Linked DNA regions of Pseudophaeobacter arcticus DSM 23566. The protein of the gene in region 1 interacts with the protein of each later gene in a pairwise test. Links are inferred from orthologs where the notes say so. Each region holds a gene or a part of one and is shown in the gene's direction. Other genes may lie near its edges.

Region 1 (14,772 bases):
GGAGTTGGCGGGTTGGAAGACCTCAACGCGCAGTCCAAGACGTTGCAGCATGTCGGTTGTTGCCCGTGTTGAATAGGCACCGGCGATGACCAGATCGGGCTTGATCAGGTAGATTTCTTCTGCCTGACCATGATTGACCGGATAGGCCATGGCTGTGTCCGCCATGGCCGAGGCACGCTTGTCGCGGGCGATATAGGAAACCGAGGCCAGCTGCCCGGGGGCCGCCAGCAGCATGGCCAGCTGATCCGTGCAGAGGTTCATTGAAACCACGCGCGCGGGCCCGGCAAAGGCGCCAGTGGCGGCCCAAAACAGGGCCAGTGCTATTCCGGGCAGTTTGCGCATGGATCAGAACGAGGCCTTTACGCCGATATAGGCGGCACGGCCGCGCTTGGCATAGCCCCAGACATCCGCGTAATCCTCGTCAAACAGGTTGGTGACACGGCCTGTCAATACCACGTTGTTTGTTAGCTCATACTGGGCCGATAGATCCACGGTGGTGTAGTCTGGTAGTTGGGCGGTGGCATAGGAGCCAAAGAACTGGCTGTCCCAATTGCCGGCCACATGGCGGAGGTCAGCCGTTACGGAGCCACGGCCATTAAAGGCCTGCAGGGTCGCGCTCAGCAACAGCTCGTGCTCTGGGCGGCGGATCTCGACGGAGCCATCGGGATTGGTGGCGTCCAGATAGGTGTAGGACAGACGCAAATCGAGGGTATCGGTGGCGTCGAGGCTTGCCGAAAGTTCGACGCCCTTTCGGTCACTGTCACCCGCCTGGTTACGGTAGGATGTGGTGGTGGGGTTCACCACATAGCTTTCGATCTCACCCGTCAGGGTCTCATCAAAATAGGTCACGTCAACCAACCCGCGCCCCTGCAGGAACGGGACCTCGACACCAATGTCAAAACTGCGGTTTTCTTCCGGTTTCAGGTTCGGATTGCCGAGATATGTGGTGGTGCCAAAAGTAGAATTGGCAAAAAGTTCGAAATAGGAGGGGTTTACGATGCCGGTTCCTGCCGAGCCATGCAAACGCACGCCGCTGCCTGCAAAGGTGTATGAGGCGCTCGCCGTCCAGCTGGTTGCATCCTCAAAAGCGCTGTTGTTGTCGCGCCGCACACCAAGTTGTAGATCCAGGCCATTGGCAAAGCTGCCACGGTACTCGAAGGCAAATGAGTTGGTTCTGCGTGCATAAAGCGGATTGCTGCTGCTGGATTCCTCTTCCCATTCCAGCATCGCGTTTAGCTGGTGATTGGCCTGATCGACAGGCTGCCCATCCAGACCAAAGCTGAGTAGATATTTGGCTGCTTCGGTCTTGGTCTCGGTTGCGGTGCCACCATTGCTGGCGCGGTCAAAATCGGTGCGCTCAAAAGACAGGCGATGTTTCAAACGACCACCCAGGGTGTCCAGCTCGGCATAGATCTGTGCCAGGCGCTCGTCCCGCTCGCTGAATTGGGTTGGATCGTCCACAACATAGCTGGCCGCATCGGTCGCTGTGAAGGAGGTGCTGTCGCTGTCGTAGCGCTCATCCGAGGTACGGAGGTTGAAGCCGAGCTGCAATCGTTGCGTGACCAGATAGTCGCCTTTCAACTGCAGCGTCGTGCGGCGCATGCCATCTTTTTCGCCGCCATCGCCGGAGGTGTCGTAGCCATCGTCTTGGTCGTGGGCGAGACTGAAGGAGAGACCACCACGCGCGGAGCGTGTGGATACCCGTGCAGAGGCGCGGTAGCCGTCAGATCCGATCTCGGCGCCGCCACCATATTCGGTGCCGATGCCGCCGGTCTTGGTAATGATGTTGATCACCCCGGCCGATGCATTGGAGCCATAAAACACCGATTGTGGCCCCCGCAGCACCTCAATGCGTTCGATGTTAGCGGTGTCCAGACCGGACAGGATATATTCGCTATCCCCGCCGGAGGCCTCGACGCCATCAATCAGGATCAGGGTGTGGTTGGCTTCACCGCCGCGAATGCGGATTTGAGTGAAACTGTCGCCGGAGCCGTTGACCATCAGGCCGGGCACTGCCCGCAGGGCGTCCTGGACGGTGGTGATGCCGCGCTCCTGAATTTCTTCGCTGGTAAGAACCGAGGCCGAGCGGCCGTATCTTTGGGCCTCAATGGGGGTGAAGCCACCAGAGATGATGATCTCGCCCAGATCGGTAACTTCAGAGTCTTGGGCCAATGCAATAGCGGGGGTCGCGGCCAAAGCCGCAGCCAAGGACAGGCGTGCCTTGCGCATAGTTCTATTCCTCCCGGCCTGATGACACAGCATAGGCCAAGCTGCTGCCCAGAGCGGACAGCAAGGTCAAAATGAGAGTCTTCGTGAGGCAATGCCCCCGCAGACGGTGAAAATTGCCACCACTACGGAAGTCCGTTGTCCTTGGCGCGTCCCGCACCCGGACAGGGTGATCATTCTGGCAGGTCTCCTGACTCGCGGGTCGAGGCCTTGCTACGCCTTCCCACCCCATGGGGCAGTGGCTTGTTGCAGCAGTGCTCTCCGCTCACAGTTGCGGGGGCAGTCACGGATTCGGCGCCTGTTGGCTACACCTCACCGTGTTCCCTATTATCCGGGTGGTCTCCCAGCCGGACCAGAATGCTCGCGACTTAGTCAGGCCTTGGCAGGTCTGTCAAGAAGGGAGTTCGAATCAGCTCGCTGGAAAAGAGCTTCACGGTGAGGTTTTGGGGCGCCGGAATGCAGGCTCGTGAAACGCTCCTGCAGGCAGTGGAATCCGGACGCGTGGCCGGGGTGATGGGTATCCTGGGCTTCGGCGGCGGTTCATCGCTTGATGTGGCGAACGGGCGCTCCCGACAGTGAACCACCCCCCATAACCTCTGAGGTTTGGCCCCGGGGTTCTGTCTAAGCAAATGTGCTGGTGTGAAGCGGAGCGTAGAGCGGAACAGAAACCACGGCTTTTGTCTGCGCCTTCACATACAGCTGCAAGTGATTAAAGCAGATGCCCTAAGCCAGACCGCAAAATATGGTCTCTTACAGAGACATCTGGCAGTGGTGTCATTCTACCGTTTTTGACGATGGGCATGCCACGACTGTCTCGATCTACATTGCCCCGTATCATTCTGCTTAGGTCTAGCTTAGGAAATATGACGTTATCGAAAACGATACATATCAGACGCTTGATGTTATCAACTGATGCGAGTGCACCGGAAACAAATTCCTCCAGCGATATCTCAGAGCTTTCAATACCCTTCATATCCTCACTGAGAGTTTTGAAGCACAATGTCTTTCGTTCAGAATCTGGCATAGCAACAAATACCGATGAGTAGTGCGAGGTTTCGCTACGAACGGCTAATATTGTCTCATGCCTTTCAAAGTCGAAGAGTATCGGGTGCAGTCCATAACTTTCCAAATCCCCGGTCTTCAAGCGTTCCTTTAGCCCCCTAAAGTCACTTGGTCGTTGCGGGTGCAACCTCGGCCCAATAAACTTTGCTGCTATCTCGCCAGCGCCGTAAACTGAGCTACACAAAGACTCGCAGGAACTCGCAATCCTAACCTGAAAGATTGTATTGTATATCTCAATCTCCGGGTTTTCATCTGTACGCGTGAACTCCTGGCCAAAATGAGCGTCCGCCAACTTTGGCAAATCATAGGCTAACATTTCGATACTTCTCAGCTTCGATTCTATGAATCTCAGGCTATCGTGAGGGAAGTTTTCAGGAGCCAAAACACGCGAAAAATCCAGAACGCTTTCGAATTTCGTTTTTCTGTTTCTCCCCATAGTCCCTTGATACCTCCCAATATCTTTTCCCGGCGGTAATGTAACTCTCAACCTTTAGATGAGTGTCATTCATAAGCCGCTTTATGTCCACACCATCCGGTTGGTCGATCAATTCGAAGGCATAGAAGTGGATGGCGTCGTCGGAGCCATGGCCTTTGTCGGTCCAGAGAAAGGTCCCCTCGTACACCGGACCGAAAGCAGCCTTGGCGGTGAATAGCCGCTCCGTCCGCAAAGCCGCCATTGGTGCTGCCAGCTCAAATGTCTGTTCCTGGTGTCTCCAGCTCCAACTACCGGCTTTCTTTCGCGCCCTCTGGACCTCCACCCACAGTTTCCCTATATAAACAGTCGGATTAACTGTCAGGGATCGACATGACCAACGCTTCCGAACCGCTTGAAGGTACGCCGCTGATTGCGCCGTCTTCCGTTGAACACCCGCTTTTCGATCAGATCGTAGAGGCCTGTCGTTCAGTCTACGACCCTGAAATTCCGGTCAATATCTATGAGCTGGGCCTGATCTACACCATCGACATCTCTGATGAAAACGACGTGCAGATCATCATGACCCTCACCGCGCCCGGCTGCCCCGTCGCCGGTGAGATGCCAGGCTGGATTGTTGACGCGATCTCGCCGGTGCCAGGTGTTAAATCCGTCGATGTTGACATCACCTGGGAGCCGCCCTGGGGAATGGAGATGATGTCAGACGAGGCCCGCCTAGAGCTTGGCTTCATGTAAATCCATTTTGGCGTCTCTGCGTCAAAGAGGTCACAAAAGCTTCATCGGATCGCGGCAAAGGTTTTACCTTTCGCCGCGATTTCTCTTTTGAAAATCAACTTCTTTGGAGAATTCCATTGCGCAACGCCCTTGCCCAGTCTCTCAGCCAGTCTCTCACCCTGTCGCTCACCGCTCTCACCCTTGGATCTGCCGGTTTCGCACCAGCAGCCAATGCTTCTGAGGCCACTCTCAGCTATGGCCCCCGCCCCGCCTATCTGATCGAAAAGCTGCCCGAAGGGGCCTTGAAATCTAAACTGCAGTCCTGTGCGGCGCAGCAGCCCGCCCGCAGTGATTTTTCGATCGGCCACCGGGGTGCCCCCCTGATGTTCCCCGAACATACCGTACAGTCCAATGTCGCCGCCGCGCAGATGGGGGCCGGCATTCTGGAATGCGACGTGACCTTTACCAAGGATCTGGAACTGATCTGCCGCCATGCGCAAAACGATCTGCACAGCACCACCAATATCCTGACCACCGATCTGGCTGAAACCTGCATCACCCCTTTCTCCCCGGCCAGCGGCTCCACCCCCGCATCGGCTGAATGCCGCAGCTCAGAGATCACCCTGGCGCAGTTTCGCAGCCTGACGCCCAAGATGGAAAGCTTTGACAAGACGGCAACCACCGCGGCAGCCTCGCAGGGTGGCACGCCCTCCTGGCGCAGCACCCAATATGCGGATGGGGCCACCGCGATGACCCATGCGGAATCCATCGCCCTGTTCAAATCTCTCGGCGCCAAATTCACCCCAGAGCTCAAATCCCCCTCGGTTGAGATGCCTTTCAACGGTTTCACGCTGGAGGCCTACGCCCAGAAGATGATCGACGACTACAAGGCCGCCGATATCCCCGCCACGGATGTCTGGGCCCAGAGCTTTGACCTGGAGGTGGTGAAATACTGGATCCAGAACGAGCCCGCATTTGGCAAGCAGGCCGTCTATCTGGATGGGCGCTACAGCGATGCGACGCCGCTGGATCCAATGGATCCCAACAGCTTCAGCCCCTCGATGCAGGAACTGGCGGATATGGGCGTGAACTACATCGCCCCTCCCATGTGGCTCCTGGTGACCCTTGAGGATGGCAAAATGGTGCCATCCCCCTATGCCAAAGAGGCCAAGGCCGCCGGGCTCAAGCTGATCACCTGGACCCTGGAGCGCTCCGGCCCGCTGACCACAGGTGGCGGCTGGTACTTCCAGAGCGTGCAACCCGCCATCAGCAATGCCTCCAGCTATTATGAAATCCTCGATGTTCTGGCCCAGGATGTCGAGATCGAGGGCATCTTCTCTGACTGGCCTGCAACGGTCACCTACTACGCCAACTGCATGGGGCTTTAAGCCGCTTTAAGCCCCTCTGTGCACTGGATTACACGGGCCGCATTTCCCCTGCGGCCCGTTTTGCCCCCTACTGCCTCTTGAGCCTGCCCCCTCGCGGGCCTAAATAGGGTATAACGCGCGCATTGGAGACACTCATGTTCGGCATTCCCGGCAAACAGGCTGTGACAATCACCCCCCGGGCTGCGGCCCAGATCACCAAGCTGATGACCAGCGGTGGCCACGCAGGGCTGCGCATCGGCGTCAAAAAGGGCGGCTGTGCGGGGATGGAATATACGATGGAATATGTCGACGAGCCGGATAAGAACGACGAGGTGGTCGAACAGGACGGCGCAAAGGTGCTGATCGCCCCGATGGCGCAGATGTTCCTCTTTGGCACCGAAATCGACTATGAGACATCGCTGTTGGAAAGCGCCTTCAAGTTCAACAATCCCAATGTGTCAGAGGCCTGTGGCTGTGGCGAATCCATCAGCTTCAAAGATGTCCCAAACCTCTGACAGCCCTGTCTAACTGCCCTGTCTAACTGCCCTGTCTAACCGCCCCTGAAAAACTGCTCTCATCTGCCTGCCCGCTTCCGACAGGGGCGGACCTCCTAGGCAAAGCGTCACAGGCCTCACCACCAGACCTTTGGCCGATTGCCCCGCCCTGCCCCCGGTGCTACCACTTGGCCAGATTTTGACCAGGGGAGCGACAGATGCGGCAGAAAATGGCAGCGGGCAATTGGAAGATGAACGGCACAGGCGCAGCCCTGGCAGAGCTTGAGACCCTGATACAGGCGCAACACGCAGCCAAATCGGAGCTGTTGATCTGCCCCCCCGCCACGCTGTTGTCCCGTGCTGCCGAAATTGCCGCCGATAGCTCCCTCGCCATTGGTGGTCAGGATTGCCACGCCGCCTCTTCCGGCGCCCATACCGGCGACCTGTCGTCTGAGATGCTCAAAGACGCAGGTGCGACGGCTGTCATCCTTGGCCATTCCGAGCGCCGCGCCGACCACAATGAGACCAGCAAAACGGTTGCCGCAAAAACAAAATCCGCCTGGAGCGCCGGTCTCACCGCCATTGTCTGCCTTGGCGAAACCCTGGCGGAACGCGAAACCGGGGACACCCTCAAGGTTGTCGGCAGCCAGCTCGCCGCCTCCCTGCCTGACGGCGCCACCGGCCAGAACACCGTCATCGCCTATGAACCGGTCTGGGCCATTGGCACCGGCAAAGTGCCAAGCCTGGACCAAATTGCCGAAGTCCATGATTTCCTGCGCCATGCCCTCACCACAAGGTTCGGCGCCGAAATGGCCGCTGCCACCCGCCTGCTCTATGGTGGTTCGGTGAAACCGGGCAATGCCGCTGAAATCTTTGCCACCTCCAACGTCGATGGCGCCCTCGTTGGCGGCGCCAGCCTGAAATCCGCAGATTTCTCCCCCATCATCGCAGCCCTCGACGCCAGCTAGGCCCACCCCCTTTTCATTTGGCCCCAAATATCCCGGGGGAGCGCCCCTTGAGGCGCGGGGGCAGAGCCCCCAAAACGCACAGGCGGGCGCAGGGGCAGAGCCCCTAAACGCACAGGCGGGCGCAGGGGCTGCTCTCCCCTCACCCCCCAAAAAAACGCCCCGGACAAAATCCGGGGCGTTTTTTGTTTCACCTGGAGCCGAGCCCCTAGTTGGTGATAATCTCAGTTGGTGATAATCTCAGGCCCCATCAGCGCATTGGGGATCAAGGTGCTCAGCCAGGGAATATATGTCACCATGATGAGGAAGACAAAAAGCACCGCGAGGAAGGGCAAAGCCGCCCGCACCACCGACATCATCGGCATTCCCGCCACCCCTGAGGTGACAAAGAGGTTCAGGCCCACCGGCGGGGTGATCATGCCGATTTCCATGTTCACCACCATGATGATGCCCAGATGGATCGGGTCAATGCCCAGCTCGATGGCAATGGGAAAGACCAGCGGCGCCACGATCACAAGTAGCCCGGAAGGCTCCATGAACTGACCGCCGATGAGCAGGATCACATTGACCACCACCAGGAACATCACCGGACCAAAACCTGCTGACAGCATCGCATTGGCGATATGCTGCGGCACCTGTTCATCGGTCAGAACATGTTTCAGGATCAGCGCATTGGCGATAACAAACATCAGTGTCACTGTCAGCTTACCGGCATCAAACAGCGCCTTCTTGGTGTCCTTATGCCCCCAGACCGTCAGCAAAGCCAGGGGCGCCTGCAACACCGAACGACGCGAGGTCCGCTCGGTTGCGGCCAGCGGCCCCATATCGCGGTATACAAAGGTGGCAACAAAAAACGCATAGACCGAGGCCACAGCCGCTGCTTCGGTTGGGGTAAAGATGGCGTCTTCCTTGTAAAGCCCCAGCTCCGCCGAATACCAAGGGTAGCCATAGATACCCACCATGATGATCACGATCAAGAACAAGCCCCAAAAGGCCTCCCGGAAAGAGGCGCCAACTTCGCCCCAACCGGCCCAGTTGCCCTTGGGCATGTTCTTGATCCGCGCGATCACATAGATCGTCACCATCAGCATGACACCGGCCAGAAGGCCCGGAATGATGCCCGCCAGGAACATCCGCCCCACCGAGACATCCACCGAAGCGGCATAGACCACCATGACAATCGAGGGCGGGATCAGGATGCCCAGAGTGCCGGCATTACAGATCACCCCGGCAGCAAACTCCTTGGTATAGCCCGCCTGGCGCATCGCCGCGATGACGATGGAGCCAATCGCCACAACTGTCGCGGGCGACGAGCCGGACAGGGCTGCAAACATCATGCAGGCAAAAACACCGGCAATGGCCAGGCCGCCCTGAAAATGGCCGACGCAGGCGATGGAAAAGCGAATGATCCGCTGCGCCACGCCGCCAGTGGACATGAAGGTAGAGGCCAGAATGAAAAACGGAATGGCCAGCAGGGTAAAATGTCCCTCAAAGGCTTCAAACAGAGTACCAGCAACACTCGCCAGCGAACTGTCGGAATAGATCAGCAAAAACAATACCGAGCTGAGACCCAGCGAGATGGCAATCGGCACCCCGATCAGCATCAGCCCCACCACCATGGCAAAGAGGAAAATCACATCCATCAGTTTTCTCCCTCGGTGGCGCGGGCCCGGGCCTCGTCCAACTCATCTTCGACCTCGTGGCTGGCCACCAGCCGGTCCGCCTTTCCGCGCCACACCTGCACCAGGGCCTGGGCAAAACGGATCACCAGCAACCCCATCGACAGGGGCAACACCACATAGGGCACCACCTTGGGCAGTTTTTCATAAGAATCGCCGTAGTTGACCAGCTCTTCCAGGAACCGGAAGAGGCCGACCATCGGCACATCCTGCACCTCATAAAAGCTCTGGCTGCGCGCCGTCATATCAAACCCGGTTGGAAACCAACGCCCCGAGGTTGGCGGCAGATCCGCAAACACCGCCCAATAGTCATAGGCGCCTTTCAGCAGCAGCAGGGAAAACAGCAGACAACAGCCCACAGCAACAAGCGCAACAATTCGGCGTGCGGGCGGTGACAGGATATTGACGATGGCATCCACGCCCAGGTGGCTATGGGTCTTTACTGCATAAGACGCCCCCAAAAGCACCAGCCAGGCAAACAGGAAGACCGTCAGTTCCAGCGCCCATAGAATATTGGAGTTAAGGAAAAAACGCGCGATCACATTGGCAAATGTAATCAGCGTCATCAGCCCCAGAAGCAACGCAATCAGCGTCTCCTCCAATGTGTTGATAAACCCGGACAGGCCGGTTCTTGCCCCCGACATAGTGGTTACCCCGATGATGTTGAGAAAGAAAAGCTCAGGCGGCGGATCCCCACGCCGCCTGAAAACCCGGGGGCCTGATCACAACGGATCATCCCCCAGATGCGGCCCGCCTGCAGGGCGGCGCCGCCTATTTGATCCAATCACTTAGTGATTGGCGTTGATCGCCTGCGCCGCGTCGATCTTATCCTGACCCACATCACCGGCGAACTGTTCCCAGACCGGCATCATGGTTTCAACCCAGACCTGACGCTGTGCTGCATCCAGGGTGCGGACTTCGCCGCCGGCTGCGATAATGGCGGCCTTGGCGTCGTTGTTGACCTGCGTGGATTCGGCGTTGCGGGTCTGGGTCACTTCCCCAAGGATCTGCAGGAACTGCTCACGAACCGCTGGCTCCAGGCTTTCCAGCCAGTCAACATTGGTCACCACCAGATAGTCGATAATGCCGTGGTTGGTTTCGGTGACACCGTCCTGCACTTCAAAGAACTTCTTGCCATAGATGTTGGACCAGGTGTTTTCCTGACCATCGACAACACCCTGCTGCAGAGCTCCGTAGACTTCGGAGAAGGCCATCTTCTGGGGCGAGCCACCAATGGCTTCCATCTGCGCCACCAGCACGTCAGAGGACTGAACGCGGAATTTCAGGCCATTGGCATCCGTGGGCGCGACCAGGGGCCGGTTCGCCGACATCTGCTTCATGCCATTGTGCCAATAGGCCAGCCCCTGCAGGCCGCGGCGCTGCATGCTGTCCAGCAGAGCCTGCCCATTGGGCGAGGCCTGGAATTCGTCAACCGCATCAATGTTCTTGAACATGAAGGGCAGATCAAAGAGGCGGAATTCCTTGGTGAATTTCTCGAACTTGGACAGCGACGGAGCCGCCAGCTGCACATCGCCCTGCAACATGGCTTCAAGCACCTTGTTGTCGTTATAGAGCGTCGAGTTCGGGTAGACTTCCAGGCACATGATGCCATTCATTTCATCGTTGATGCGCTGTTCCAGCAAGGAGGCGGCAATCCCTTTGGGGTGCTTGTCCGTGTTGGTTACATGGCTGAATTTGACAACGATTTCGCCGTCATCGCAGGTGGCACTTGCGGCGCCTGCGGTTACTGTCAGGGCCATCGCAGTGGCTGCAGCGGTTACAAATTTCATATCAATCCTCCCAGATTTCGTCATGTCTCCTGCCATGGCAGAAGCCTCGCCCAAGGATTGCCAGTTGCGCAGCTCAGCTCAAGATTTGTTTTCAAGTCATCTTAAATTGAAATCTTTTACATATTTCACAGATGGTTACTTGAAACTCGCAACAGATCCCCCATGAGAACCCTACAGGGTTGTGCGAAATCTCGCACAGGGATTACCAGCCTTGTGCGGAAAACCGCACAAGGCGCCATCGCCTATACCGTCCAGGAATCGCCCGCTGCGGGCTGGCGAACTTGCGGGTGCGGCCACGTTTGAGCGGGGCGAGATCAGCCGCGCCGATAGTCCTCTGGGCGGATGCCATAGCGGGCCAGTTTGTCATAAAAGGTTTTGCGCGGCAGTTTCAGCGCCTCAGCCGCTGCCGCCGCCCTGCCGTTCTGACGCCCCAAAGCAGCGATCAACAACGAGCGTTCCACCTGGGCCATTTGCTCTGCCAGGCCCAGATCGGTTCCACCGCTGACTTCATCCGGCATACCCAGAACAAACCGCATGGCCGCTGACATCAGCGAGCGCGCATTGCCCGGCCAGTCCTGCGCCATCAAGGCCGCCAGGTGCTCCTGGCTGATCTGTGGCGCCTCAATCCCGGCCTGTTCCGCCGCCTGGGCCACATAAAGCCGGAACAGCACCGGGATATCGCCGGGGCGCTCGGCCAGCGACGGGATGCGCACCCGCATGCCTTCGAGCCGGTAATACAGATCCGCGCCAAAACTGCCCGCCGCAACAAGCGCTGCCAGATCAGCGGTGCTGCCTGCAATCAGCCGCGTCTCGCCCCCCTGTTCGATCCATTCCAGCACCGCGTATTGCAGCGCCTCCGAGAGGGCTGAAATCTCATCCAGGAACAGCGATCCGCCGGCCGCCTGCTGGCAAAGGTCCTGCAGATCAGCCGCGCTCAACCCCGCGGATGGGGATTTGACAAAGGGAGCCTGGGCGCGCGGCGACATCAGGTGGATCACCTCCGCCACCTTGGAAATGCCGCTGCCGGCTGGCCCCGCCACCAAAACTTCAGCCGTGGTGGGTGCCACGGCGCGCACCCGCGCCCGCAGCTCATCAGATTGCCGGGAGGTGCCAAACAACATGCGGGCCGCCGGATCGCCTTCTTCCAACTGCTGTTTAAAATCACGGTTTTCCAGCACCAGATGGCGGGTTTTGCGCGCCCGCTGCAGGGTTGCCAGCAGATCCGCAGTGACACAGGGTTTTTCCAGAAACCCAAAGGCACCGCGCGACATCGCCTTGACCGCCATGGGAATATCCCCCTCACCGGTCAACAGGATCACCGGCAGGTCGTCATCAATGCCGCGCACGTAGTCCAGCAGATGAAACCCATCCCGCCCCGGCATCCGGATATCGGACAGGATCACCCCTTCGAACTCGGGCGTGATCAGATCCTTTGCCGCCACAAAAGAACCCGCAGTAATTGGCTCCAGATCATTCAGCTCCAGGGTCTGCGCCAGCGCCTCGCGCAGGGCGGCATCGTCATCAACAACCAGGACTTTACGGGTCATATCGCGACATCCTCGTTCCAGCGGTCCAGCTCTACAGTGAACACGGCACCGCGTGTGCCGTTTCTGCCGTGGATATTGCCACCAAAGCTCTGCAACAACCCATATGAGATCGACAGCCCCAGGCCCATCCCCTCAGAGCTGCTCACCACCTTGGTCGAGTAAAACGGATCAAACATCTTTTCCGGCTCTTTGATACCCGGGCCAATGTCAGACACCACCACCGCAAGCCGGTCTCCGGCCTCCAGAGTTTCTCCGGCTTCCAGGGTTATGGTGATCGCACGGCTGTCCTGACCCAACATCGCATCAGCCGCATTGTTGATAAGATTGACAAAAACCTGGGTCAGCCGCACTTCTCCACCCCAGGCATAGATCGGCTCATCCTCCATAGGCGGGCTCCAGCTGAGCGTCACCGCGTCGGTCTCCAGACGTGAGGCCGTCAGCTCCACAGCGGTATTGATCACCTGCACCAGATCCACCCGCGCCATCGGCTCGTTCTCATTGCGCGAAAAGGCCCGCAGGTTTTTGATGATCCGCGCCATGCGCGCCGACATGCCTGCAATGCGCGACAGGTTTTCACCAACCCGGTCAATCTGACCGCGCTGCAAGAAGGCATCGCCATTTTCAGCAAATTGCTGGATCGCCATCAGCGGCTGGTTCAGCTCATGGCTGATCCCCGCAGACATCTGTCCCAAGGCCGAAAGCTTGCCCGCCTGCACCAGCTCTTCCTGCGCCTTTTTCAGCGCCGCCTCCGCATCTTCGCGTTCGCTGACTTCACGGCGCAGCTGGCTGTTGGTGGATTGCAGCGCTCGGGTGCGGGTTTCAACCCGGCTTTCCAAAACCGCATTGGCCTCTGCCAGGCTGCGGCGGCGCTCCATGGTCAGGAACAGAAAGGTTCCAAAGGCCAGACACAGCGCCGCCAGCGCCGCCGCCTGCAGCAAGGCCAACCTGCGGGCCGGGGCCACATCGACCAGGATCTGTCCGGTCAAGCCAATGACAGGCAGCTCCACCGACAAATGCAGGGCCCGGCGCGGCAGATAGGTGTTCCCCGACAGCTTCCAGATGTCATACCCGGCAACGCGGGAAACCTGATATTCCAGGTTTGATCCCGTCAGGACGGAACTGGCCTCCTCCTCACCGCCCTGCTGCCAGAACAACAGTTCAGGCCGGTTGGAGATGAAGACCTCGCCCTGGTCATTGGTGAAAAACACCGCAGGCAGCGAGCCCCGCCAGGTCTGCTCCACGTCCTCGACATCGGCAACCACCACCAGCACCCCGGACACCCCGGTGTCTGGCGCAAAGTTGGGGGCTGCATAAAAATAGGCGCGGCGCCCGTTTTCAGCCAACACATCCGAGCCAACCCCCAGCGCCCCCTGCATGGCGCGCCGGAAATACCCCGCAGTGGCGATATCGCCCCCAGTGCCCCCAGCAGCAGCGACCAGAACCTCCCCGCGAGTATCCGCATAAAACACATCCAAAGCCGAGGTCTTGTCTGCAATGCCACGCAACACCCGCTGCGCGGCCTGCCGTTCCGCCTCACTCTCCAGCTGTTCCAAAACCGGATGATCCGCGACCAGCACCGCAAGCTCTTGATAGATCTGCAACTGGGTGCTGACCCGATCCGAGGCCAAGGCAAGGTCCGCAACGCTGCGCTCTGCCAGGGAATCAAGCGCCTGACGGTAGCCGTAAATCCAGGTCGCGCCGACTATACAAGATACTGCAAGAGCCCCCCCCAGCAGCAACGGCCATCTTTGCATAAGTTGTCGCTTTCTTTTGACCCAGAGTTTTTTTCCAGTCTAGCAAGACTGACCTTGCAAAGACCAGCCATGAAGGCAAAGTCAGGCGATGAAAACAGTCCACCAATCCCCGACCGATCCCGCCTTTGTGCAAGACCCCTACCGCTTTTATCAAAGCGCCCGCGCCGAGGCCGGTCTGGCCTATTGGCAGGACTACGCCATGATAGCCGCCTTTCGCCGCGCCGCCGTCCATATGATCCTGCGTGATTGCCGTTTTGGCCGTGAGATACCGCCGGAACTGGCCACAACCGCACCACCGCACCTTGCCCCCTTCCTCGCGGTCGAAGCCCATTCCATGCTGGAGGCAGAGCCGCCCCGCCATACCCGCTTGCGCAAACTGGTGATGCGCGCTTTCACCTCCCGCGAGATCAAGGCACAGCAAGCCGGGATTAGCGCGCTTTGCCACAGCCTGATTGATGCCTTCCCCGACACGCCCTTTGACCTTCTCTCCGCCTATTGCACCCAGGTGCCAGTGATCACCATCTGCCGCCTGCTTGGCGTGCCCACCGACATGGCGCCACACCTGCTGGCCTGGTCCCACGATATGGTGGCCATGTATCAGGCCGCCAGAACCAAAGAGACCGAGCAGGCCGCTGCCAGGGCTGCGCAGGAGTTCACCGCGTTTCTGGCCGACTATGTGCAGCAACGCCGCTCTGAGCCCGCAGATGACCTGATAACGCGGCTGATTGCAGCCGAGGAACA
Region 2 (15,020 bases), 150 kb from region 1 along the record:
CTTTCGGGTGTAACCTCCAGCTCAGGCGCTGACGCCACGCAGGTGCCCCTGGCAGACGCTGGTGATCAAACAGCCGCTGCCCCCGTTGCAAAGACACTCCACCAGTCCGAGACAATATCCGAGGCGACATCTGAGACGACAGTGGAACAGGATCTGGAAGGCTTAGCAGCCAAGCTGCTGATCCCAACCCTAAGCGATTGTCCCGACAGTCAGAGCCGTCAAAACCTGCAGGACAAAGGTCAGTTCCTGGCGCGGCAAGAGCGCTGGTCCGACCTGTCACAGCTGATCCGCGACGCAGACAAAGCCCAGAGCCGCACCAGCAGCGGTCTGCCCGAAGCGGACCTTCTGGCCTATGGCGCCCGTTCTGATGTGGTGAATGCAGTGGAACATGCACTGCAAGACCGAAATGACAAGTCAGCCGCAACCACTACAAGAACGGGCGCCAAAGACATCGGTGGACAAAAATCTGCTGGCAAGAAATCTGGCGAAAACCCAATCCTCATTGAGGGGGTCATGGCGCTGGAAAGCCTGCGGCGCGACCATCCAAGGGACATCTACCTGACGGCAATTGTCGCCCTGGCCCATATCGATATCGCCTGGACCTGGCGTGCCGCAGCCGCTGACGAATCCGCAGGCAAAGCCAAACGGGAAGCGCAGATGCGCCGCTCCAATGCGCATTTTGAGCGCGCCACAACGCTGCTGGCACCGCTCAAGGATCAAAGCCGCGACAGCGCCTTTTTGTCGGCCGCTCAATGCGCGCTGTTTGCCGGGCAATGTGCCGATACCCTGCAGGTTGCAGATGCCTATGGCGCCCTGATTGATCAGGCCCCGGACAACCCACGGCCAATGCGTGCTCTTGGCGCCCAGATGCTGCCCCGCGCAAATGGATCTTATGCGGCGCTTGAGCTAGAGGCCCGTCGCACCGCAGCGCGCACCCAACATCAGTGGGGCGCTGGCGGCTATACTTGGGTCTATTTTGACGCCATGACCATCGACGATCAGGCCTGCGCCCGTGTTGATGCCAAATTCTTTTTGGATGGGTTGCAGGATATTCTCTGCGCCGATCCAAGCCAGGAAATGATCAACCTGTTTGCGGCCTATTGCGCCGTCACCCTGCCCAATGGGCTGGGGATCAACCCGTCGGCGGATCACAACCGGATGGAGATCTCAAAAGCGGCCCGCTGGCTGGTGCGCAGTCACCTGCACGAGCTGCACCCGCTGATCTGGGCCCATGCCTGCCAAGGGTTTGACAACAATGCCCGCATCACCTCGCCGCGCCGCTTTGCTGCCCATGGCCAGGTCAAGGCCCTGCAATGTTTGGCTCATTTTTTCCGCGACGAGATCAACAGCGGCCATAGGGTCACCTTCACACCAAAGGGGTTTGCGCTGCTGCCGGGCTAAGCGCTCGGATCTTTTTCAAAGGTCACAAAAAAGACCGGGATATTCCCGGTCTTTGCTTTTGCGGCTGCCAAAACCCGCCAATTTCAGCGGCTCTGACGGCAAACATCAGGTCCTTTTGAACGCATCCATCAGCGCCGCGCCCAGAGCGCCGGTTTCCGAAGACGCAGCCTTGCGGGGGGAGGACGACATTTTCCCAGCGTTCTGGCTTCCCGGTTTCTGGCCCCCCGCTTTCTGGCCTCCCGGTTTTTGACCTCTGGAGTGTTGCCCCCCGCGCGAAGCGCCACCTTTGGCACCGCCGCCCTCCGAGCGCGCATTGCGATCCTCGCGCGCAGAAGCGCCACCATCCTTGCGCATGGTCAGGGCAATCCGCTTGCGGGCCACATCCACCTCGGTCACGGTGACCTTGACCACCTGCCCGGCCTTCACCACCTCATGTGGGTCTTTGACAAACTTGTCGGCCAGCTGGCTGACATGCACCAGCCCATCCTGATGCACCCCCACATCCACAAAGGCCCCAAAGGCAGCGACATTGGTCACGGTGCCCTCCAGAACCATACCCGGTTTCAGGTCCTGCATGGTCTCAACCCCTTCCGCGAAGGTGGCCGTAACAAAAGAGGGCCTGGGGTCCCGGCCCGGCTTCTCCAGTTCCGCAAAGATATCGCGCACGGTGGGCAGGCCAAAGGTCTCATCGACAAACTGCTCTGCGCGCAGAGCTTTCAGGGCGCTGCCATCGCCCATGATCTGGCGAATATCGCGGCCACAGGCCGCAACCACCTGACGGGCAAGACTATAGGCTTCCGGGTGCACTGCCGAGGCATCCAGCGGCTCCTTGCCATCACGAATGCGCAAAAACCCTGCACATTGCTCAAAGGCCTTGGGGCCAAGGCGCGCCACTTTCAACAGGTCGCGACGCGAGGCAAAAGCACCGTTTACATCCCGGTGCGCAACGATGGCCTCGGCCAGTCCAGGCCCCAGCCCCGAAACATGCGCCAGCAGCGGTGCTGAGGCCATGTTGAGATCGACGCCAACGCCATTCACCACATCCTCGATCACCGCCTCCAGCGATTTTGACAGCCGGTGCTGGTCGACGTCGTGCTGGTACTGGCCGACGCCAATGCTCTTGGGTTCGATCTTGACCAGCTCCGCCAGCGGATCCTGCAGGCGCCGGGCAATCGACACCGCACCGCGCAACGACACGTCAAGGTCGGGGAATTCCCGCGCCGCCAGCTCCGAGGCGGAATAGACCGAGGCCCCGGCCTCTGAGACCACCACCTTGGTGGGGGCTTTGACCTTGGCGGGCAGATGTTTGATGACTTCCGCCACCATGCGCTCTGTCTCGCGGCTGGCGGTGCCGTTGCCAATGGCGATCAGCTCGACCCCATGTTCGGCAATCAGTTTCAGAATGCTGACCTGCGCGCCGCGCAGATCATTCTTTGGCTGAAATGGATAGACCGTCTCTGTGGCGAGCAGTTTCCCGGTTGCATCCACCACTGCCGCCTTGACGCCGGTGCGAATGCCCGGGTCCAGCCCGAGCGTCGGTCGCGCACCGGCCGGGGCGGCAAAGAGCAGATCCTTGAGGTTGCGCGCAAAGACCTGAATGGCATCCTCCTGCGCGCGGCTGCGCAGCTCGCTCATCAGCTCCAGCATCATCGACAGGCTCAGCTTCACCCGCCAGGTCCAGCCCGCCACCTTGCGCAGCCATTTATCGCCGGGGCCAGAGCCGCTGGCGCCCAGCTCTGCCGCCACCATGGCTTCGGCGCGGACCACGCCCGCTTCCGGTTCGGGACCGATATCCAGCGTCAGCACCCCCTCATTGGCGCCTCGCAACATTGCCAGCGCCCGGTGCGAGGGCACATCGGCCCAGCGCTCGCTATGATCAAAATAGTCAGAAAACTTGGCGCCCTGTTGCTCCTTGCCCTCGACAACCCGCGCGGTGAACCGGGCCTCTGCCTGCAGGAACTGGCGCAAACGCCCCAACAGCCCGGCGTTTTCCGTCATCCGCTCGGTCAGGATATCGCGCGCCCCGTTCAGGGCCTCTTTGGTGCCCGGCACCGCCTCGGTCAGATAGGCGGCGGCCAGCGCCTCCGGGTCTGCGCTGTGGTCCGCCAAGATGGCCTCCACCAGCGGCTCCAGGCCATTTTCACGCGCAATCATCGCCTTGGTGCGGCGCTTGGGCTTATAGGGCAGATAGATATCTTCCAGCTGCGCCTTGGTCTCGGCCTTGGCGATGGAGGCCGCCAGCCCCTCCGTCAGCTTGTCCTGCGACTTGATCGAGTCCAGGATCGCCAGCCGCCGCGCTTCCAGCTCACGCAGGTAGGCCAGCCGTTCCGCCAGGGTGCGCAGCTGGGTATCATCCAGCCCGCCCGTGGCCTCCTTGCGATAGCGCGCCACAAAAGGAACGGTAGCCCCCTCGTCCAGCAAGGTCACGGCGCTGTTCACCTGGTTTGGGGCGGCACCAATTTCACGGGCTATGGTCTGGGCAATACGGGCTGCGGTGTCCAACACTGTGTCCTCTTTTTTCTGCGCGGGATTCTGCGCGGGCGATCTTCATAGCTTTGCAAGCCAGTCACGCCAAGAGCCCAGATTCCAGCCTGGTCCGTCAGGCCCGGTTTCTTGCCCCGTTTCTGACAGTATTCCTGACAGTATTCCTGACAGTGTTTCTGCTGGCAAAATGGGCGGGGACACTATGGACAAAGCTCGGCAGGCCTGCGCCAGGCCCTTATGCTCTTGCCCCGCATGGCGCGCTGGCCTAGAACCGGACCAAACGTGATAAAAGGAGCCGGTGCGCGATGCTCGACCTGACATATGAACTCCCCAAGCCCAAGGTGATCTCGGGCGCCAAACATGACTGGGAACTGGTCATCGGCATGGAAGTCCACGCCCAGGTCAGCTCCAATGCCAAGCTGTTCTCAGGCGCCTCGACCAAATTTGGCGCCGAGCCAAACTCCAACGTCTCCTTTGTGGATGCGGCCATGCCGGGCATGTTGCCGGTGATCAACGACTACTGCGTTGAGCAGGCAGTGCGCACCGGGCTGGGCCTCAAGGCCGAAATCAACCTCTGGTCCGCCTTTGACCGCAAGAACTATTTCTACCCCGATCAGCCGGCCGGCTATCAGATCAGTCAGCTCTATCACCCCATCGTCGGCGAAGGCGAAGTCCTGGTGGAGCTGGGCGATGGCACCGCACGCACGGTGCGGGTTGAACGCATTCACATGGAACAGGACGCGGGCAAATCCATCCACGACATGGATCCCAACATGTCCTTTGTCGATCTCAACCGCGCCGGCGTCTGCCTGATGGAGATTGTCTCGCGCCCCGACATCCGCAGCCCCGAAGAGGCCGCCGCCTATATCCTCAAGCTGCGCCAGATCATGCGCTATCTCGGCACCTGCGACGGCGACATGCAAAACGGCAACCTGCGCGCCGATGTCAACGTCTCGATCTGCCTGCCCGGCGCCTACGAGCGCTACCGCGAAACCGGTGATTTCGGCCATCTCGGCACCCGCTGCGAGATCAAGAACATGAACTCGACCCGCTTCATCCAGCAGGCGATCGAGGTTGAGGCCCGTCGCCAGATTGCCATCGTCGAAGCAGGCGGTGAGGTGGACCAGGAAACCCGTGGCTTCGATCCCGTCAAGGGCGAGACCCGCACCCAGCGGTCCAAGGAAGAAGCGCATGATTACCGCTACTTCCCCGACCCTGACCTGCTGCCGCTGGAGATCGAACAGGATTGGGTGGAGGCGATCAAAGCCGGCCTGCCGGAACTGCCCGACACCAAAAAGGCGCGGTTCATCGCAGATTTCAAACTCAGCGACTATGACGCCTCGGTGCTGACGGCGGATGTGGAATCCGCCGCCTATTTTGAGTCCGTGGCAGAGGGGCGCAATGGCAAACTCGCTGCCAACTGGGTGATCAACGAGCTCTTTGGCCGCCTGAAAGTCGACGACAAGGATATCGCCAACTGCCCGGTCACCCCCGCACAGCTGGGCGGCATCGTCGAGCTGATCTCGGCCGAGACCATCTCGGGCAAGATCGCCAAGGATCTGTTTGAGATCGTCTACACCGAGGGTGGCGACCCGGCGCAGATCGTCGAAGAGCGCGGCATGAAGCAGGTCACAGATACCGGCGCCATCGAAGCGGCCCTGGATCAGATCATCGCCGACAACCCGGCGCAGGTGGAAAAAGCCAAACAGAACCCCAAACTGGCAGGCTGGTTTGTTGGTCAGGTGATGAAAGCCACCGGCGGCAAGGCCAACCCCAAGGCGGTGAACGAGCTGGTTGCCAAAAAACTGGGCTAAGGCACAGGACAGATGAAATAAAAGTGGGCGGCCAAAGGGTCGCCCTCTGTCGTTTTCAAAGATAGGAGAGTGCCCGACCTCGGGTGGGTGCGAAGCGCCCTCAGCGGTTAGTCGCTATCCTATCCCCAAAAACTGGAGAATTGCGCGGTAGGCCGCCTGAAAGTATGGGGTCGTAATCTGTAACGTCGCGGCATCAATGACAGCACCGACACCAGCAGTTCCCGTCGCCTTTCCAGCTGTTTTTGCCGCCGAATCCAGATAACTCCACCCCAGCGCGCCCATGCCACGCAAGAGCCGCGAAACGAATTTGAAACGAAGTGTATGCTGCTCCTCTGCCGAGGCGGCTGGATCCAGAACCTTTGCTGCCGTTTCCCCTATCTGCGAAAGTGGTCCGGGTTCGGCGTGTTCAGCAATAACCTCGGCAACCTTCCGGACGGCTTCGCTTTCGTTCTGCAGTGCATCACTCGGCGCAACTTTCTGCCGCCGGGCAAGCGCCTTTTGCGTTTCCTCATCCTCGGAAAAGATCTCAGCACCTGCCTCCCGGAGATGCTTTAGAAAATCAGCAACCAGCGGGTCCTTATCCTTGGGCGGCAAAGAGCCTTCTCGGATCCGCGCCGCAACCCGTGTCGTGACAGATGTGCAGGCATCAAAAAGCTCTACCGGCAGGTTATCCGCATCTGCGATTGCGTCGCGCAGTAGGGCCAGTTCTGGAATGATCGCGGTATGTTCATTGCCGGGATGATTGCCAAAAACGCGCAAGGCCTTCGTAAGCTTGCGGCGGATATAGAGGTGAAACCCCTCTTCCAGCGGCGCGACTGGCACAAGACGCAGCAAACCGGTTTCCGGGTTCTGCTCCACCGCCTCGTTACTCTGTGTCAGCTTCAGGGCGTAGGGCTTACAGAGGTCCGCAATAATCCCCGCCACGCGGATGGCGTCGGGTTCCTTGCCTTCTCCCCAATCTTTGGGGTCGATCAGCGCGATGTTGTACATCAGCTGCCAGTGGCTGTCCCAGTCATGGGTCAGGGGGCGGCCCGCAAGGATGGCGTCATACCAGCGGATCCAGAAGGCGTGGCCCGGGGCGGCCTCCATCCAGGTCCGGCCTGTGGTCCAGGCCCGCTGCAGCTCGTCTGGCGCTGGCCCCTCCGGCCAAAGTGGGCGGTGCAGGATATCGCCCCCAGCCAAAATCGCCGTGCAGTCTGCCCGTAGCACAGCCCAAAAGGCGGCAGCGGAGGCAGCGGTAGCGGAGACGCTGTCGGCGGCCGCGTAGGCTGCGTAGGAGGCGACGGAAGCATAGGGCGCGTAGGAGGCGGTAGCGGCAGCGCCGGTGGCGGCGTAGACCGCGTAGGCGGCAGCCGCGGCGGCAAAGGTTTCACCGCTGGCGGCTGCGGTGATGGAGTCAGCGGCGTTTCTGAGTTCTGCTGTTGGCATTTTGACCGCAACCGCCGGTATAAGCAGACTGCGCGACAGCGGTAGCACTGTCAAATCCCCTTTGCGCGCCCAGTCTGCTGGCATTTCAGCGGCCCAAAAGGGAAACGCCCGCAGCGCCGCACGGGTGGCAAGGGCCACGGCACTCTCGCGTCGGCGCTCCTTTGGCAGCGCCCCCAGCCAGGCCTCATAACTCTTTCGATCTACAATCTCGCTGACGTCCAAATGCGCTGTTCCTTACAACTTCGGCCCTGCAATACAGAAACTCTGCCCGCAAGCCCCGGTTGTTGCAAGCCTGCCCTTGACCCTTGTCCTGCTCTGCCCCAGCCTGCCGCCAGATGTGACAGCCACAGGAAAACACGATGAAAACGCCCTTCGACCAGACCCTTCAGGATCGCCTCACCCGCTATGCCACCATCGACAGCCAAAGCGATGAGAATTCTCCCTCCTCCCCCAGCACCGAGATCCAGTTCGATATGCTGAACCTGCTGGTGGCCGAGCTGAACCAGATCGGCGCGCAGGATGTGGCGCTGACCGACTATGGCACCGTGCTGGCGACAATTCCCGGCACTATTGATGGGCCGACGGTTGGCTTTCTCGCCCATGTGGACACCGCGCCGCAGTTCAATGCGGCAGGGGTCAAACCCCGCGTCATCAAGGGCTACAACGGCGGCGACATCAGTTTCCCGGATAATCCCGATCTGGTGCTGTCTCCACAGGACCACCCCTATCTGGCGGGCAAAGAGGGCCATGATCTGGTCACCGCCTCCGGCCTGACCCTGCTGGGCGCCGATGACAAGGCCGGCGTCGCCATCGTGATGACCCTGGCGCAGCACCTGATCGAGAACCCACATATCCCGCACGGCCCCATCCGCATCGCCTTTACCCCCGACGAAGAAATTGGGCGCGGCGTTGACGCCAGGCTGCCTGCAGATCTGGGCGTTGATTTTGCCTATACGCTGGACGGCAGTGACCTGGGTGAGATCATCTACGAGAGCTTCTCGGCGGATCGCGCCGTGGTCTCGATCAAGGGCGTCTCGATCCACCCTGGCTGGGCCAAGGAAAAGATGGTCAATGCCGCGCATCTGGCCTCCAAGATTGTGCAGACCCTGCCGCAGGCGACCATGACGCCGGAAACCACCGACGGGCGCGAGGGCTTCCTGCATGTCACCGATATGGCGGGGGGGTCGTCAGAGATGGAGATCAAGCTGATCCTGCGTGATTTTGAACGCGACGGTCTGGCGGCCAAGGGGGATCTGCTGCGCCAGGTCTGCGCCGCCGTGCAGGCCTCAGAGCCGCGCGCCGAAATCACCTGCGAGATCTATCCGCAGTATCGCAACATGCGCTACTGGCTGGAAGAGGACATGACCCCGGTTGATCTGGCGCTGGAGGCCTGCCGTGCCAATGGGATCGAACCAATCTCGGTGCCGATCCGCGGTGGCACCGATGGCTCGCGCCTGACGGAAATGGGGGTGCCGACCCCCAATATCTTCTGCGGGATGCAATGTGTTCACGGCCCCCTGGAATGGGTGTCGGTGCAGGACATGGCCGCGTCCCTGCAGGTCTGCCTGACCCTGGCGCAACTGGCGGCAGCCAAATAGCCCCCGTCGCCCCCCCCCGCTGTCCGGTTCCAGGACCGGGCAGCGGTGTCTTGCTGGAAAACCCGGCAATCTCGGCTGGAGGATCCTCTGTCAGCGAACCCAGACTTGACCCCTCGCCTGCATAGGGTAAACCTGCGCCGGAAGTCAGGAGACCGCAATGCAGGCGTTTGAGTACAAAGTTGTTCCCGCTCCCCATAAGGGCACCAAGACCAAAGGCGTCAAAACCCCCGAGGGGCGTTTTGCCAGTTCCATTGAGATCACTCTCAACCAAATGGCAGCTGAAGGCTGGGAGTACCAACGCGCAGAACTCCTGCCCTCGGATGAGCGTTCCGGCCTGACCGGATCAACCACCCATTGGCGCAATGTGCTGGTGTTTCGCCGTGCATTGGCAACAGCCGAGAGTGTGTCCGCACCCGCCCTTGCCGCAACCACCGCCCCCGCAGGCAATGCGCCAGCGGTGCAGGCACCGGTTGCCGCCCCCCCTGCCGCCGCCCCTGCGGCTGGCGTGTTAACAGCCACCGCAGGCGATCCCGAAGCGCCAGCAGGAGCAACTCCTGTTCCAGGTCAGGGAGCTGCCAGCATGCGGGCCGACGATGGGGTCGAAGAGCTGAGCCCGGTCTCTGGCATGACTGCCGCCCTGAAAGCCCGCGCCAAGTTGCACGCCGCAGACGACGAATAACCGCGCCTCCCGGCAAGGCCCCCCTTCCCTGCAAGGGCCATCCTCCCTGCAAGGGTCCAAGCCTCTTGAGCTCGGGGCACCTCTGCAGGGTCTGACAGATCAATCGCTGCCGATATCCAGTGCCAGCGCGTGAATGCGCGGCACGATGTCCCCCAGCGCCCTGTGCACTGCCCGGTGCTGCTGCACCCGGTTTTGCCCGGCAAAGGCTGCGGCGCGGATCCTCACGTTAAAGTGACTCTCACCGCTGCCATCATGGCCCGCGTGGCCAATATGGCTGTTGCTGTCATCCACAACCTCCAGTTCCGTGGGCGCAAAGGCTGCCTGCAGCCGCTGCTCCATCTCGACACGAATGCTCATATTCCGCTCATCCTCATATTTATTTCTCGCACCCCCTTCAATCTGGCGCCCCTTAGACTAAACTGCTGCCTCCGAGTCGAGTAGTTGCGTCGAGAAGGTGCACCCCATGAGTAAATCAGATCCTTTCGGTTTCGATATGTCCGTCAGCTCTGCCAAGAAGAAGAATCCGCGTGGACGTCGCAGCATGTCCGGCGCCTCGGAGACCTCTGTGCGGGTCTGCGACAAGGAGGGGTGCGAAGAGGCCGGCAAGTTCCGCGCCCCCAAGGCCCCGGATGTGTTGGATGATTATTTCTGGTTCTGCCAGGAACATGTTCGCGAATATAACAACCACTGGAATTTCTTCCAGGGCACAACCGAGGCAGAGCTGAACGCGCAGCAGTCCAAGGACAAGGTCTGGGAACGTCAGACCAAACCCATGGGCGACCCCGAAGCGCGCGCCTGGGCCCGGCTTGGCATTGAGGATCCACATCAGGTTCTTGGCGGCAATGCCACCCAGAACCCGGGCCGCTCTGCCGCCACCGGCCGCCGCCTGCCCGCCACCGAACGCCGCGCTATTGAGCTGCTGGAGGCCAAGGACGATTGGTCCAAGGCCGACATCCGCAAGTCCTACAAAAAGCTGATCAAGGTGCTGCACCCGGATATGAACGGCGGTGACCGCAGCCAGGAAGAGCAGCTGCAAGAGGTCCGCTGGGCCTGGGAGCAGATCAAGGACAGCCGCAGCTTCAAATAATGCGCTTAGGGTCAGGACCCCAGATCCCGAGTCTTGGAACAGAAAGAAAATGGGCAGCGGGAGCTGCCTATTTTTTTGTGCCCAGATATCGCTATTGGCGTCCTTCGGTTCAAATTTCGAGCCACGCATAAGGCCAGTTCCCTCTGCAACATCACGTTATTTGGCCACCCCCGACTCTGCCCCTTGCCCTTCACCGCAAGATCAGGCACCAATCCCCCGGATTGACCCCGCAATCGGCGGGAGAGGAACAAGGATCGACTGTGATGACTGACGGCATGCTGGATATGAATGCAAAACCCACCGACCCCATTTCGGTGCGCGATGTCTTTGGCATCGATACCGACATGACCATCAAGGGCTTTGCCGAAGGCTCTGACCGTGTGCCCGCGATTGATCCCACCTATAAATTCGACCCCGACACCACCATGGCCATCCTGGCCGGCTTTAGCCACAATCGCCGGGTGATGATCCAGGGCTACCACGGTACGGGCAAATCGACCCATATCGAACAGGTCGCCGCGCGTCTGAACTGGCCCTCTGTCCGGGTCAACCTCGACAGCCATATTTCCCGGATCGACCTGATCGGTAAGGACGCCATCAAGCTGCGCGACGGCAAGCAGGTGACTGAGTTCCACGAAGGCATCCTGCCCTGGGCGCTGCGCAACCCGGTTGCGATCGTGTTTGATGAATATGACGCCGGCCGCGCCGATGTGATGTTTGTAATCCAGCGGGTTCTGGAACATGACGGCAAGCTGACGCTGCTGGACCAGAACGAGATCATCACCCCAAACCCCTATTTCCGTCTGTTTGCCACCGCCAACACCGTTGGCCTCGGCGATACCACGGGGCTGTATCACGGCACCCAGCAGATCAACCAGGCCCAGATGGACCGCTGGTCGCTGGTGGCCACGCTGAACTACCTCAGCCATGATGCCGAAACCGCCATCGTGCTGTCCAAAGCCCCCCATTACAACACCGAGCCCGGCCGCAAGAGCATCGCCCAGATGGTCACTGTGGCGGATCTGACCCGCACCGCATTCATGAACGGCGATCTGTCGACCGTGATGAGCCCGCGGACCGTGATCAACTGGGCGCAAAACGCCGAGATCTTCCGCGATGTGGGCTATGCTTTCCGTCTGTCGTTCCTGAACAAATGTGACGAGCTGGAGCGCCAGACCGTCGCCGAGTTCTACCAGCGCTGCTTTGACGAAGAGCTGCCCGAAAGCGCCGCCAGCGTTTCACTGGGCTGATTTGTGACGTGCCGCCCGGCCGCAAGGCCGGGCAGCGCCCGTCCCGTCCCCCACGGGGCGGGCGCTTCGCTTCCTCCCCGCCGGGTCGGGCGCCGCCCTTTTCGCTGCCGCTCGACTGGACTTTCCCAAAAAGAGGGAGGATGCTCATCAGGGACAAGGTGCGACCATGAGAAAACAAAACGACAATCCTGCTGATCCGTTCAAAAAGGCCCTGGCCGAGGCCACCAAGGTCATGGCCGATGATCCGGAGCTGAGCGTTTCCTATACCGTCGACCCTTCGGGGGTGTCCGGCGACAATATGCGCCTGCCGCAGGTTAGCCGCCGCATGACCCGCGAGGAGGTGCTGCTGGCCCGTGGCACCGCGGATGCCCTGGCCCTGCGCCGCAAGTTCCATGACGATGCCACCCATGCCAAATACACCCCCCAGGGGGAAATGGCGCGTGATCTCTATGAGGCGATGGAAACCGCCCGCTGCGAGGCCATGGGGGCGCGGCATATGCCGGGGACGGCCAGCAATATCGACGTCAAGATCCGCAATGACGCCATCCGGCGCGGCTATGACCAGATGAAAAGCTCATCCGAGGCGCCGCTGGCGGCCTCGGCGGGCTATCTGGTGCGCCATCTGGCCACGGGCCGCCCGCTGCCCCAGGGCGCCGACAATGTGATGGAGCTGTGGCGCGGGTTTATCGAATCCCAGGCCGGGGAGACGCTGGAAGATCTCGACAGCAAGATCGCTGATCAGTCGGAATTTGCCAAATTTGCCCGCAAGATCATCGCTGACTTGGGCTATGGTGATCAGCTGGGCGATGACCCGGATGAGCTGGACGACAACCAGGACGACGAGGCCGAAGACAACGCCGAAGAGCAGCCCGATCCTGACAGCACCGGCGAAGATGACTCCGACGACGAACAGGCCGATGCTGACGCCGAGCAGGCGCAGGAGCAACAGCAGGACGAAAGCCAGGCACAGGTCTCGATGGATGAGATGGCCGACGAAGAGCTGGCCGAAGAAACCGAAATGCCCGACGGTGAGGCACCGCAGGATCCGCCACCGCCGCCGCCCGTCTCCGAGGCCGACCCGGACTACAAGGTCTTCCTCGACGCCAATGACGAAGAAATCGCCGCCGAAGAGCTGGCGGAACCGGCTGAACTGGAACGCCTGCGCGCCTATCTTGATCAACAACTTGAGCCTTTAAAGGGCGCTGTCAGCCGCTTGGCCAACAAGCTGCAGCGTCGGCTTCAGGCCCAGCAGAACCGCTCTTGGGAGTTTGACCTGGAGGAAGGTATTCTGGATGCCGGCCGTCTGGCGCGGGTGATTGCCAACCCCACCACGCCGCTGTCCTTCAAGCGCGAAAAAGACACCGAATTCCGCGACACCGTGGTCACGCTCTTGCTGGACAACTCCGGCTCGATGCGCGGGCGCCCCATTTCCATCGCCGCGATCTGCGCCGATGTTCTGGCCCGCACCCTGGAACGCTGCAACGTCAAGGTCGAGATCCTCGGCTTCACCACCCGTGCCTGGAAGGGCGGGCTGGCCCGCGAGGCCTGGCTCAATGACGGGCGGCCGCAGATGCCGGGGCGGCTGAATGATCTGCGCCACATCATCTATAAATCCGCCGACACCCCCTGGCGCCGGGTGCGGCCCAATCTGGGCCTGATGATGAAGGAGGGCTTGCTGAAGGAAAACATCGACGGTGAGGCGCTGGAATGGGCCCATCGCCGCATGATCGCCCGCCAGGAAGCGCGCAAGATCCTGATGGTGATTTCCGATGGCGCGCCCGTTGATGACAGCACCCTCTCGGTGAACCCGGCCAACTATCTGGAAAAACATCTGCGCGATGTGATCGCCATGGTGGAAAAGCGCAAACAGGTAGAACTGCTGGCGATTGGGATTGGCCATGATGTGACGCGCTATTATGATCGCGCGGTGACCATTACCGATGTGGAACAGCTGGCCGGCGCCATGACCGAACAGCTTGCTGCCCTGTTTGACAGTGACCCCCGCGCCCGTGCCCGGGTCATGGGGATCCGCAAGGTTAGCTAAGCTCAGTCTAACGCAGCTTGGCGCAGCCCCCTGTCTATGGGTATTGTTTGGGCAGTGCCAAAACAGGCCCCAAAGTACCACCCGCCCCAGCCCAGAACGGGGGGGCTCCCGCGCCTTTGGGACGCATCACAGATGCGCCTCACAGCCTTGGGCCCGGCAGCGCGCTGACGCGCGCTGCGGTTGTGGCATATCATTCGTTTCATAAGATCAGATCGGTTAAGGGCACAGCCGCGCCGTGCGACAGCACGGCGCCGGGCCCAACGGCAGGAACAGCATCTGTGATGCTTTTGACTGCGGGCGGGAGCGCTCGCTTCATCAAGGGGCACCTGGGGTCCCTCCCTGTGTCCTTCACTGTGCCCCCCCCCCCTGCCAGCCCCGCCATAGTTTGAAACAATTGAAACGGTTAGGCCAGCTGACCTTCACAGGGTCCTGGCACAAGCCAGACCTATTTCTCTTTCGCCTTTGTTGCTTGTAGCTGCCCTGCTCTTGCCCCTGCCCGTCCCTAGGAGACCCCCATATGTTCCAGAGTTTCGAAGTCACCGCGCGCCCCGAGCAGGGCCCTCCACGACTTCTAGCCCTGCGGGCGGAACTGACCCAAGAGGGGCTGAACGGCTTTTTGGTGCCCCGTGCCGATGCGCATCAGGGGGAATATGTGGCGCCGCGCGACGAGCGGCTCAGCTGGCTTACTGGCTTTACAGGATCAGCCGGTTTCTGCGCGGTGCTCGACAGCAGCGCTGGCGTCTTCATTGACGGTCGCTACCGCACCCAGGTCAAGCGACAGGTCGCCGCCGATTTCACCCCGGTGCCCTGGCCCGAGGTATCCCTTGCCAGCTGGTTGAAGGAGCAGCTGCCACAGGGCGGCAAGGTTGGCTATGACGCCTGGCTACACGCCAGCGACCAGATCTCTCGCCTGGTGCAAGACCTGGCAGGATCCGGGATCAAGCTGGTGCAATGTGACAACCTTGTTGACCGGATCTGGCAGGACCAGCCCGCGCCACCGTTGCAGCCTGCCCTGCCCCATGCGCTGAGCTATGCAGGTGAAGCTGCGGCTGACAAATGCGCCCGGCTGGCAGCAGATCTGCGCACCGCCGGTCACAGTGCCGCCGTGATCACCCTGCCCGACAGCATCATGTGGCTGTTGAATATTCGCGGCGGCGATATCCCCCGAAACCCGGTGGCGCATGGCTTTGCCATCCTGCATGATGATGCGCGGGTTGATCTGTTCATGGCACCTG

The links.
Region 2: the proteins of tpiA (region 1) and pepT interact in binary tests that used the Escherichia coli proteins (3 or more experiments, as listed by UniProt). The link is inferred for Pseudophaeobacter arcticus DSM 23566 from one-to-one orthologs.

Annotation. Positions count from the first base shown.
Region 1 is NZ_KI421507.1:1,124,068-1,138,839, reverse strand. What follows is about bases 5,669-8,389. They hold tpiA (triose-phosphate isomerase), read left to right. Parts: upstream 5,669-6,514; coding sequence 6,515-7,264; downstream 7,265-8,389. Other genes in these bases: ARCT_RS0109305 (TRAP transporter large permease), read right to left, coding at 7,486-8,389; ARCT_RS0109315 (HesB/IscA family protein), read left to right, coding at 5,958-6,317; ARCT_RS0109320 (glycerophosphodiester phosphodiesterase family protein), read left to right, coding at 5,669-5,823. In the rest of the region: ARCT_RS0109350 (ABC transporter substrate-binding protein), read right to left, coding at 1-342; ARCT_RS0109345 (TonB-dependent receptor plug domain-containing protein), read right to left, coding at 346-2,229; ARCT_RS0109335 (hypothetical protein), read right to left, coding at 2,936-3,775; ARCT_RS27940 (hypothetical protein), read left to right, coding at 3,783-3,941; ARCT_RS0109325 (SUF system Fe-S cluster assembly protein), read left to right, coding at 4,094-4,456; more of ARCT_RS0109320, read left to right, coding at 4,573-5,668; more of ARCT_RS0109305, read right to left, coding at 8,390-8,904; ARCT_RS0109300 (TRAP transporter small permease), read right to left, coding at 8,904-9,584; ARCT_RS0109295 (DctP family TRAP transporter solute-binding subunit), read right to left, coding at 9,729-10,730; ARCT_RS0109290 (sigma-54-dependent transcriptional regulator), read right to left, coding at 11,045-12,277; ARCT_RS0109285 (sensor histidine kinase), read right to left, coding at 12,274-14,031; ARCT_RS0109280 (cytochrome P450), read left to right, coding at 14,120-14,772. UniProt on the Escherichia coli protein: Involved in the gluconeogenesis. Catalyzes stereospecifically the conversion of dihydroxyacetone phosphate (DHAP) to D-glyceraldehyde-3-phosphate (G3P).
Region 2 is NZ_KI421507.1:970,219-985,238, reverse strand. Bases 6,637-9,605 are described here. They hold pepT (peptidase T), read left to right. Parts: upstream 6,637-7,486; coding sequence 7,487-8,725; downstream 8,726-9,605. Other genes in these bases: ARCT_RS0108565 (BolA family protein), read right to left, coding at 9,504-9,605; ARCT_RS0108570 (DUF4177 domain-containing protein), read left to right, coding at 8,883-9,404; ARCT_RS0108580 (hypothetical protein), read right to left, coding at 6,637-7,349. Outside these bases: ARCT_RS0108595 (hypothetical protein), read left to right, coding at 1-1,401; ARCT_RS0108590 (Tex family protein), read right to left, coding at 1,507-3,903; Asp-tRNA(Asn)/Glu-tRNA(Gln) amidotransferase subunit GatB, read left to right, coding at 4,191-5,699; more of ARCT_RS0108580, read right to left, coding at 5,814-6,636; more of ARCT_RS0108565, read right to left, coding at 9,606-9,761; ARCT_RS0108560 (DnaJ domain-containing protein), read left to right, coding at 9,868-10,491; cobaltochelatase subunit CobS, read left to right, coding at 10,755-11,741; cobaltochelatase subunit CobT, read left to right, coding at 11,908-13,785; ARCT_RS0108545 (aminopeptidase P family protein), read left to right, coding at 14,303-15,020. UniProt on the Escherichia coli protein: Cleaves the N-terminal amino acid of tripeptides.